4 regions of the Paenibacillus sp. FSL W8-0439 genome follow, and region 2 is predicted to be linked to each of the others. Evidence: a T-box and tRNA genes for the amino acid it is inferred to sense, from the RefSeq annotation. Region 2 holds a T-box; the other regions hold tRNA genes.
The links. A T-box is a leader RNA that pairs with one kind of tRNA and senses whether it is charged. The one in region 2 lies ahead of tyrS (tyrosine--tRNA ligase), so its partner is inferred to be a tRNA-Tyr.
Positions count from the first base shown of each region.

Region 1: it has a tRNA-Tyr gene. The T-box ahead of tyrS (tyrosine--tRNA ligase) is inferred to sense a tRNA for this amino acid. The anticodon was not compared.
Region 3: it has a tRNA-Tyr gene. The T-box ahead of tyrS (tyrosine--tRNA ligase) is inferred to sense a tRNA for this amino acid. The anticodon was not compared.
Region 4: it has a tRNA-Tyr gene. The T-box ahead of tyrS (tyrosine--tRNA ligase) is inferred to sense a tRNA for this amino acid. The anticodon was not compared.

Region 1 is NZ_JBBPAK010000001.1:518,866-521,033, reverse strand. It holds tRNA gene MKX36_RS02335 (tRNA-Gly) at 280-350, opposite strand; tRNA gene MKX36_RS02330 (tRNA-Pro) at 359-435, opposite strand; tRNA gene MKX36_RS02325 (tRNA-Leu) at 443-522, opposite strand; tRNA gene MKX36_RS02320 (tRNA-Arg) at 535-611, opposite strand; tRNA gene MKX36_RS02315 (tRNA-Gly) at 617-691, opposite strand; tRNA gene MKX36_RS02310 (tRNA-Leu) at 703-783, opposite strand; tRNA gene MKX36_RS02305 (tRNA-Lys) at 796-871, opposite strand; tRNA gene MKX36_RS02300 (tRNA-Gln) at 876-950, opposite strand; tRNA gene MKX36_RS02295 (tRNA-Tyr) at 1,053-1,138, opposite strand; tRNA gene MKX36_RS02290 (tRNA-Thr) at 1,143-1,218, opposite strand; tRNA gene MKX36_RS02285 (tRNA-Asp) at 1,232-1,308, opposite strand; tRNA gene MKX36_RS02280 (tRNA-Met) at 1,334-1,407, opposite strand; tRNA gene MKX36_RS02275 (tRNA-Val) at 1,437-1,512, opposite strand; tRNA gene MKX36_RS02270 (tRNA-Glu) at 1,522-1,593, opposite strand; tRNA gene MKX36_RS02265 (tRNA-Ser) at 1,613-1,704, opposite strand; tRNA gene MKX36_RS02260 (tRNA-Asn) at 1,708-1,783, opposite strand; tRNA gene MKX36_RS02255 (tRNA-Ala) at 1,788-1,863, opposite strand; rRNA gene rrf (5S ribosomal RNA) at 1,944-2,060, opposite strand.
Region 2 is NZ_JBBPAK010000001.1:3,599,346-3,601,513, forward strand. It holds gene tyrS (tyrosine--tRNA ligase) at 1-1,182, opposite strand, end outside; T-box leader at 1,248-1,514, opposite strand; gene MKX36_RS15545 (transglycosylase domain-containing protein) at 1,650-2,168, shown strand, end outside.
Region 3 is NZ_JBBPAK010000001.1:4,755,767-4,757,934, forward strand. It holds gene MKX36_RS20535 (hypothetical protein) at 229-354, shown strand; tRNA gene MKX36_RS20540 (tRNA-Leu) at 399-477, opposite strand; tRNA gene MKX36_RS20545 (tRNA-Cys) at 489-563, opposite strand; tRNA gene MKX36_RS20550 (tRNA-Gly) at 576-647, opposite strand; tRNA gene MKX36_RS20555 (tRNA-Gln) at 654-728, opposite strand; tRNA gene MKX36_RS20560 (tRNA-His) at 738-810, opposite strand; tRNA gene MKX36_RS20565 (tRNA-Trp) at 829-902, opposite strand; tRNA gene MKX36_RS20570 (tRNA-Tyr) at 910-995, opposite strand; tRNA gene MKX36_RS20575 (tRNA-Thr) at 1,000-1,075, opposite strand; tRNA gene MKX36_RS20580 (tRNA-Phe) at 1,098-1,170, opposite strand; tRNA gene MKX36_RS20585 (tRNA-Asp) at 1,208-1,284, opposite strand; tRNA gene MKX36_RS20590 (tRNA-Met) at 1,300-1,376, opposite strand; tRNA gene MKX36_RS20595 (tRNA-Val) at 1,403-1,478, opposite strand; tRNA gene MKX36_RS20600 (tRNA-Glu) at 1,549-1,620, opposite strand; tRNA gene MKX36_RS20605 (tRNA-Ser) at 1,638-1,729, opposite strand; tRNA gene MKX36_RS20610 (tRNA-Asn) at 1,733-1,808, opposite strand; rRNA gene MKX36_RS20615 (23S ribosomal RNA) at 1,874-2,168, opposite strand, start outside.
Region 4 is NZ_JBBPAK010000001.1:411,208-413,375, forward strand. It holds tRNA gene MKX36_RS01745 (tRNA-Ser) at 1-84, shown strand, start outside; tRNA gene MKX36_RS01750 (tRNA-Glu) at 116-187, shown strand; tRNA gene MKX36_RS01755 (tRNA-Val) at 195-270, shown strand; tRNA gene MKX36_RS01760 (tRNA-Met) at 300-373, shown strand; tRNA gene MKX36_RS01765 (tRNA-Asp) at 399-475, shown strand; tRNA gene MKX36_RS01770 (tRNA-Phe) at 527-599, shown strand; tRNA gene MKX36_RS01775 (tRNA-Thr) at 625-700, shown strand; tRNA gene MKX36_RS01780 (tRNA-Tyr) at 705-790, shown strand; tRNA gene MKX36_RS01785 (tRNA-His) at 810-882, shown strand; tRNA gene MKX36_RS01790 (tRNA-Gln) at 901-975, shown strand; tRNA gene MKX36_RS01795 (tRNA-Lys) at 980-1,055, shown strand; tRNA gene MKX36_RS01800 (tRNA-Leu) at 1,071-1,158, shown strand; tRNA gene MKX36_RS01805 (tRNA-Gly) at 1,165-1,239, shown strand; tRNA gene MKX36_RS01810 (tRNA-Cys) at 1,250-1,320, shown strand; tRNA gene MKX36_RS01815 (tRNA-Arg) at 1,347-1,423, shown strand; tRNA gene MKX36_RS01820 (tRNA-Pro) at 1,446-1,519, shown strand; tRNA gene MKX36_RS01825 (tRNA-Gly) at 1,529-1,599, shown strand; gene MKX36_RS01830 (PAS domain-containing sensor histidine kinase) at 1,805-2,168, opposite strand, start outside.

The DNA.
Region 1 (2,168 bases), 3.1 Mb from region 2:
AGAATGGGCGTGCGCAACCTAAATGTAACTCGCTGGACTTCAATCGCTCGCGGAGGGCATTTTACTGCCATGGAAGAGCCTGAGCTTTTAGCTCAGGACATTCGTGCCTTCTACAAACCTTTTAGAGCAAAAAATAAATATTAACCAAGGTCCACCTCGTGCATTAACTGGATTAATAAGAAGAGCTATTATAAGCGGTCGTAATCTAACGGGAAACGATAGCTTAATAAATACAAAAAGAAGAGATGGCTTATGCCATCTCTTCTTTCATCTATATAAAGCGGGTGATGGGAATCGAACCCACGCTACCAGCTTGGAAGGCTGGAGTTCTACCATTGAACTACACCCGCAAAAAAAGTGGTCGGGATGACACGATTTGAACATGCGACCCCCTGGTCCCAAACCAGGTGCTCTACCAAGCTGAGCTACATCCCGAAATAGATGCCGGTGAGAGGACTCGAACCTCCACGGTTTCCCTCACGATTTTGAGTCGCGCGCGTCTGCCAATTCCGCCACACCGGCTTATGAAATTAATGGCGCGCCCTGAGAGATTCGAACTCCCGGCCTTTTGATTCGTAGTCAAACGCTCTATCCAGCTGAGCTAAGGGCGCAAATATGGAGCGGACGACGGGAATCGAACCCGCGACCCTCGCCTTGGCAAGGCGATGCTCTACCGCTGAGCCACGTCCGCAAAAACAGGTATGCGCGTGGAGGGACTTGAACCCCCACGTCAAAGACGCTAGATCCTAAGTCTAGTGCGTCTGCCAATTCCGCCACACGCGCATACAATAATAATGGTGAGCCATGAAGGACTCGAACCTTCGACACCCTGATTAAAAGTCAGGTGCTCTACCAACTGAGCTAATGGCTCTTAATGGCTGGGGATATAGGATTTGAACCTATGCATGACGGAGTCAAAGTCCGTTGCCTTACCGCTTGGCTAATCCCCATTATGTATTCAACAGGGCGATTGATGGGACTTGCACCCACAAATGCCATAGCCACAATTCAGTACGTTAATCCATTCGTCACGACCACCATGGCAATAAAACTGGTGGAGGATGATGGATTCGAACCACCGAACCCGTAAGGGAGCAGATTTACAGTCTGATGCGTTTGGCCACTTCGCTAATCCTCCAAAATGGTGCCGGCGAGAGGACTTGAACCCCCAACCTACTGATTACAAGTCAGTTGCTCTACCAGTTGAGCTACACCGGCATATTAAATTAAATGGCGGAACTGACGGGATTCGAACCCGCGATCTCCTGCGTGACAGGCAGGCATGTTAGGCCTCTACACCACAGTTCCAGAGGCATTTCCAACAGGAAATTAATTGCGGGGGCAGGATTTGAACCTACGACCTTCGGGTTATGAGCCCGACGAGCTACCGAACTGCTCCACCCCGCGACATCAAAGGTATTTCTTAATACTATTAATGGTGGAGGCTGAGGGGATCGAACCCCCGACCCTCTGCTTGTAAGGCAGATGCTCTCCCAGCTGAGCTAAGCCTCCATACTACTATGACCCGTAGGGGATTCGAACCCCTGTTACCTCCGTGAAAGGGAGGTGTCTTAACCCCTTGACCAACGGGCCACATATCTATTATAAGAGCTGGCGGAGAGAGAGGGATTCGAACCCTCGAGACGCTTTTGGCGCCTACACGATTTCCAATCGTGCTCCTTCGGCCAACTCGGACACCTCTCCATATGGCTCCCCGAACAGGACTCGAACCTGTGACAACTCGATTAACAGTCGAGTGCTCTACCAACTGAGCTATCAGGGAATATTGGTGGAGCCAAGGGGGATCGAACCCCTGACCTCCTGCGTGCAAGGCAGGCGCTCTCCCAGCTGAGCTATAGCCCCATCTTAGACATAACACTTAATTCTGACTATATAGAGGTCAGTCTTACAGGCGAAAAAAAATCCCCAGAGAAGGGGCTTATGCTTGGCGGCGTCCTACTCTCCCAGGACCCTGCGGTCCAAGTACCATCGGCGCTGGAGGGCTTAACGGTCGTGTTCGGGATGGGTACGTGTGGAACCCCTCCGCTATCGCCACCAAACATGAATTTGCCTCGCAAATTCTTTTTCAGGAATCAGCATCGCCAAATGCTGTGTGTTCGCTTGCCTCATATAAGCTACTCGAACTTATACGATGCAATGCTTTTACA
Region 2 (2,168 bases):
TTCGTTCACATCGGTCCACTTCTCTTCATTAATTTTGACCGACCCCTGCTGAATACTACGCTTGGCCTCACCGTTAGATGCTGCAAAGCCTAGATGAGTCAGCAACTGGATCACACGAATGCCACCTTCTTCTAACTGATCTGCTGTTAAGGTGAATTCTTCAATGTCATCAGGAAGCGCGCGTTGTTGGAATACAGTCACAAAATGCTGCTTGGCCGCTTCTGCCGCCTCTTCACCGTGGTACATGCGCACTAATGTTCCGGCCAGTTTCATTTTGGCATCACGTGGATGCACCGAACCCTCCTTAACGCCTTTCGCCAGCTCTGCCAGCTCCTCATTGGTAATATCCGTTGCAAGCTCAAAATATTTCAGCATCAACTCATCAGGAACGGACATCGATTTACCATAAATTTCATTTGGCTCCTCATCCACACCAATGTAGTTACCCAAACTTTTACTCATCTTTTGAACGCCATCAAGCCCCTCAAGCAGTGGCAATGTAATGGTTGCCTGCGGTTCTACTCCGTATTCCTTTTGCAGGGTTCTGCCCATCAGCAGATTAAACTTTTGATCTGTTCCTCCCAATTCTATATCGCTTTGGAGAGCCACAGAGTCCATGCCCTGCATCAGCGGATAAAAGAACTCATGGATGCTAATCGGCAAGCCGTTTTGGTACCTTTTTGTAAAATCATCCCGCTCCAACATACGGGCAACCGTTACTTTGGCAGACAGAGTTACCACATCTGCAAAAGACATCGGTCCTAACCATTCGGAATTGTAGTATACCTTTGTCTTTTCAGGATCGAGAATCTTAAAAATTTGTTCCTTGTATGTTTGTGCATTACGCTGTACATCTTCCTCAGTCAGTTGCTTGCGGGTCTCCGATTTACCTGTCGGATCACCAATTCTGCCTGTAAAATCTCCGATAATCAGTTGCACTTGATGCCCTAATTCCTGGAACTGGCGCAGTTTGTGCATAACAACCGTATGTCCGATATGAATATCGGGTGCAGACGGATCTAGACCCAGCTTAATTTTAAGTGGCTCGCCGCTAACAACCGATTTAATAACCTTACGCTTCAGCTCATCCTCAGGTACAATTTCCGCTACTCCACGACGGATCACTTCTAGTTGTCGTTCTACCTCTGCCTGTTGCTCAGGCTTCAATTCTTCCCACTTCATCCTGAATCCCTCCTATTTTCCATCCAATAATTACCATTTAAACAAACCAAAAAGCCCCTTTCATCCCAAGGGACGAGAAGGAGCTACTCGCGTTACCACCCTAATTAAAGAAACGTATGCAAAAAACCAACGTTTCTTTCACTTCATTCCTATAACGAGTTTACACCCGGTACCGGATTACTATGGAGAGCTTCGCAAACCTGCAAAAGCTTCCATTCATCCAGACAGCTCCAGACGGTAATTCAAAGGAGGGACGCTACCGATTCACACCACCCATCGGCTCTCTGCACAACGTGATTCCGCCTTCTACTGAAGTCTTTCTCCGCTTTTCACGATATTTACTTTGACCTATTTATAACACACTGTTTTTATGTAGTCAACGACACCAAAAGACAGGCTTTTTAGCATATGGGTTCATTTTGTAATTTTATGCTATAATAATGGCTGTTATAAAGGAGGAAGACTTAATGGTTGAAGAAAAAAACAATGTATCAGAGCCTAAGCCTTCCCGCTTACGGAGAACCATGCGAAGGCTCGGCCGTGTCATAAAGTGGGTCGTCATCATCGGTTTTATGGGGGCACTATTCGCAGGGGGAACCGCCGCTGGCTATGTTGCTTCTATTGTAAAAAACGAGCCCGTGCGTTCCAGATCTACGATTCTACAGGAAGTGGATAAGAATGCAATTACAGGCTTCGCTTATTTCAATGATGGCTCTCCCATTGGGCAGCTTCGGACCGAGGAAGATCGAAGACCTGTTACGTTTAAGGAGATTCCTCAGCTCGTCATTGACGCAGTTATTGCCATTGAAGATAATCATTTTTACGAGCATAAAGGTGTCGATTTGTCGGGAACGCTGCGTGCTGTGAAGCAAAAGGCACTACATGAATCCGTACAAACTGGAGGGAGTACGCTTACCCAGCAGCTTGCACGTCGTGTCTTTTTAAATCTTGATCGTACGGATGACCGCAAGGTCAAAGAAATTTTG
Region 3 (2,168 bases), 1.2 Mb from region 2:
CGGTAATAGCTAAAGGCTGTTAGCGGACTTTTTGCTTCAATGGCAAGAGATGATGAAAAGGACCCAACAAGAATAAAGTCAGTCGCCATATACTGCCATTGGTGAGACACGTTCTATGAGCTTCTGATTCGTATGAAGGAATAACAGGAATCCTATCGCTTATCTTCTGACAATTCTTATTGTCTTGAATACCTGGAGTATATTTATGTAGATGTATTAGGAGTAAGCATGAAAGAAGTTCAGGAATGGTTCCGCAGCGATTATGCAACAACGGCAAATATTTATTCGCATTTGGAATACAACTCAAAGGTGTCTTCAGCTCAAGCAATGAGTGGGGTACTAAAGCTCAAATAAAAAAAGTTCATTAGAGAATGTCTCTAATGAACTTTTTTAGTTAATACCGGCGAGAGGACTCGAACCTCCACGGTTTCCCACTCGATTTTGAGTCGAGCGCGTCTGCCATTCCGCCACGCCGGCATATTTAATTATGGAGGCGCCACCCAGATTTGAACTGGGGAATAAAGCTTTTGCAGAGCTTTGCCTTACCACTTGGCTATGGCGCCAGAATATAACTAAGCGGACGACGGGAATCGAACCCGCGACCCTCGCCTTGGCAAGGCGATGCTCTACCGCTGAGCCACGTCCGCATAAGATGGCTGGGGATATAGGATTTGAACCTATGCATGACGGAGTCAAAGTCCGTTGCCTTACCGCTTGGCTAATCCCCAATAAGAAAGGGCGGCCGATGGGGCTTGAACCCACGAATGCCGGAGTCACAGTCCGGTGCGTTAACCACTTCGCCACGACCGCCACAGGAAAAGAAGTAATTGGCAGGGGCAGCAGGAATTGAACCCACACCAACGGTTTTGGAGACCGTTGTTCTACCTTTAAACTATGCCCCTATAAAACTGGTGGAGGATGATGGATTCGAACCACCGAACCCGTAAGGGAGCAGATTTACAGTCTGATGCGTTTGGCCACTTCGCTAATCCTCCAAAATGGTGCCGGCGAGAGGACTTGAACCCCCAACCTACTGATTACAAGTCAGTTGCTCTACCAATTGAGCTACACCGGCACAAAAACTATTCAATTAAAAGTGGCTCGGGACGGAATCGAACCGCCGACACGAGGATTTTCAGTCCTCTGCTCTACCGACTGAGCTACCGAGCCTCACAATAAGACTCTTTACCAAGCAATGTATTACTAATGGCGGAACTGACGGGATTCGAACCCGCGATCTCCTGCGTGACAGGCAGGCATGTTAGGCCTCTACACCACAGTTCCATAATAGATTTAAATTGGTTGCGGGGGCAGGATTTGAACCTGCGACCTTCGGGTTATGAGCCCGACGAGCTACCGAACTGCTCCACCCCGCGACAGTAATAAGTATTTACTTTTTAAATGGTGGAGGCTGAGGGGATCGAACCCCCGACCCTCTGCTTGTAAGGCAGATGCTCTCCCAGCTGAGCTAAGCCTCCTCAACGGAACACTTCTCATATTATACCACAACAAACTTTTTATTGCAACTTTTTGTGATTATTTTTTTTATGACCCGTAGGGGATTCGAACCCCTGTTACCTCCGTGAAAGGGAGGTGTCTTAACCCCTTGACCAACGGGCCATACTATAAAATAATTCTGGCGGAGAGAGAGGGATTCGAACCCTCGAGACGCTTTTGGCGCCTACACGATTTCCAATCGTGCTCCTTCGGCCAACTCGGACACCTCTCCATATGGCTCCCCGAACAGGACTCGAACCTGTGACAACTCGATTAACAGTCGAGTGCTCTACCAACTGAGCTATCAGGGAATATTAATATTTGTTTCAAGGTTACACCCTGAAAACTGGATCCGAAACTTCATTGCGTCTTATCTTAGGATAAGCCCTCGACCGATTAGTATTGGTCAGCTCCATGCATTACTGCACTTCCACCCCCAACCTATCTACCTCGTCGTCTTCAAGGGGTCTTACTAATTGGGAAATCTCATCTTGAGGGGGGCTTCACGCTTAGATGCTTTCAGCGCTTATCCCTTCCGTACATAGCTACCCAGCGGTGCTCCTGGCGGAACAACTGGTACACCAGCGGTACGTCCATCCCGGTCCTCTCGTACTAAGGACAGCTCCTCTCAAATTTCCTACGCCCACGACAGATAGGGACCGAACTGTCTC
Region 4 (2,168 bases), 3.2 Mb from region 2:
ACCCAAGTGGCTATAAGGGGACCCTCTGCTAAGGGGTTAGACTGCGTAAGTGGTGCGAGGGTTCGAATCCCTCTCTCTCCGCCACAAAATTATTAAATCAGAATTCATTTTGCAAGGCCCGTTGGTCAAGGGGTTAAGACACCTCCCTTTCACGGAGGTAACAGGGGTTCGAATCCCCTACGGGTCATAATTATGGAGGCTTAGCTCAGCTGGGAGAGCATCTGCCTTACAAGCAGAGGGTCGGGGGTTCGATCCCCTCAGCCTCCACCATTAATAGTATTAAGAAATACCTTTGATGTCGCGGGGTGGAGCAGTTCGGTAGCTCGTCGGGCTCATAACCCGAAGGTCGTAGGTTCAAATCCTGCCCCCGCAATTAATTTCCTATTGGAAATGCCTCTGGAACTGTGGTGTAGAGGCCTAACATGCCTGCCTGTCACGCAGGAGATCGCGGGTTCGAATCCCGTCAGTTCCGCCATTTTAACTACATATAGTGTAAACTATATGATATAATTGTAAAATAAAACATGGCTCGGTAGCTCAGTCGGTAGAGCAGAGGACTGAAAATCCTCGTGTCGGCGGTTCGATTCCGTCCCGAGCCACCTTTCAAGTGGGAATTGGCAATTTGCCGGTGTAGCTCAATTGGTAGAGCAACTGACTTGTAATCAGTAGGTTGGGGGTTCAAGTCCTCTCGCCGGCACCATTTTGGAGGATTAGCGAAGTGGCCAAACGCATCAGACTGTAAATCTGCTCCCTTACGGGTTCGGTGGTTCGAATCCATCATCCTCCACCAGTCTTTTTATAATCATATGGCGGTCGTGGCGAAGTGGTTAACGCACCGGACTGTGACTCCGGCATTCGTGGGTTCAAGCCCCATCGGCCGCCCTTTGATTCTTAATTTAATGGGGATTAGCCAAGCGGTAAGGCAACGGACTTTGACTCCGTCATGCATAGGTTCAAATCCTATATCCCCAGCCATTAAGAGCCATTAGCTCAGTTGGTAGAGCACCTGACTTTTAATCAGGGTGTCGAAGGTTCGAGTCCTTCATGGCTCACCATTTATAAGTTATTTTGCGGTCGTGGCGGAATTGGCAGACGCGCACGGTTCAGGTCCGTGTGGGCTAACCCCCCGTGGAGGTTCGAGTCCTCTCGACCGCACCATATTTTGCGGACGTGGCTCAGCGGTAGAGCATCGCCTTGCCAAGGCGAGGGTCGCGGGTTCGATTCCCGTCGTCCGCTCCATTATCCATACGGCGCCATAGCCAAGTGGTAAGGCAAAGCTCTGCAAAAGCTTCATCCCCAGTTCAAATCTGGGTGGCGCCTTGACTGCTCATTATGGAACTAAATATGCGCCCTTAGCTCAGCTGGATAGAGCGTTTGACTACGAATCAAAAGGCCGGGAGTTCGAATCTCTCAGGGCGCGCCATTTATTAAAAAATGTATAATGTCGGGATGTAGCTCAGCTTGGTAGAGCACCTGGTTTGGGACCAGGGGGTCGCATGTTCAAATCGTGTCATCCCGATACTGATTTGCGGGTGTAGTTCAATGGTAGAACTCCAGCCTTCCAAGCTGGTAGCGTGGGTTCGATTCCCATCACCCGCTTTTTGCTATAGCGGATTCTTGTTGCCTCAGTGGTGACACCTTATAAATAAAGAGAGCCTGTCTGGGGACAGAGCTCTCTCTTTTTTTGTATGTTTATCTTCCATAGATTCTATAAAAGTGTTGACTATCGATAATCCTTGCTATCGGTGTATTCCTTCTGCTCCTGCAGTGAGTATACACCGATAACTGATCTAGTACACAGGTTTTACACTGGTATGGTCAGCTGTATGGAGGTTCCCTGATTTGGAGCAGAGGTCATGCTCAAGAAGCCGCCTACTCCTCTAGCTCGTTCTTCCATGCTGAACAATCCAACTCCCTCTCCTTTGGATTCTCCACAGAAGCCCATACCCTCATCCCGAATAGTTACTTTTATTATTTCGTCTTGATCCTCTACATCAACGTATGCTTCTGCTACATCTGCGTATTTAGCCACATTCGTCAGTGCTTCCTGTACAATTCTATAGATTGCTATTTCTTTTCGGATATCAAGGCGTTTACGTAAAGTACATTGAAAATGCACTTCGATTCCGTAATGCGAACAGAAATTTTCAATATAAGTTCTTAGGGCC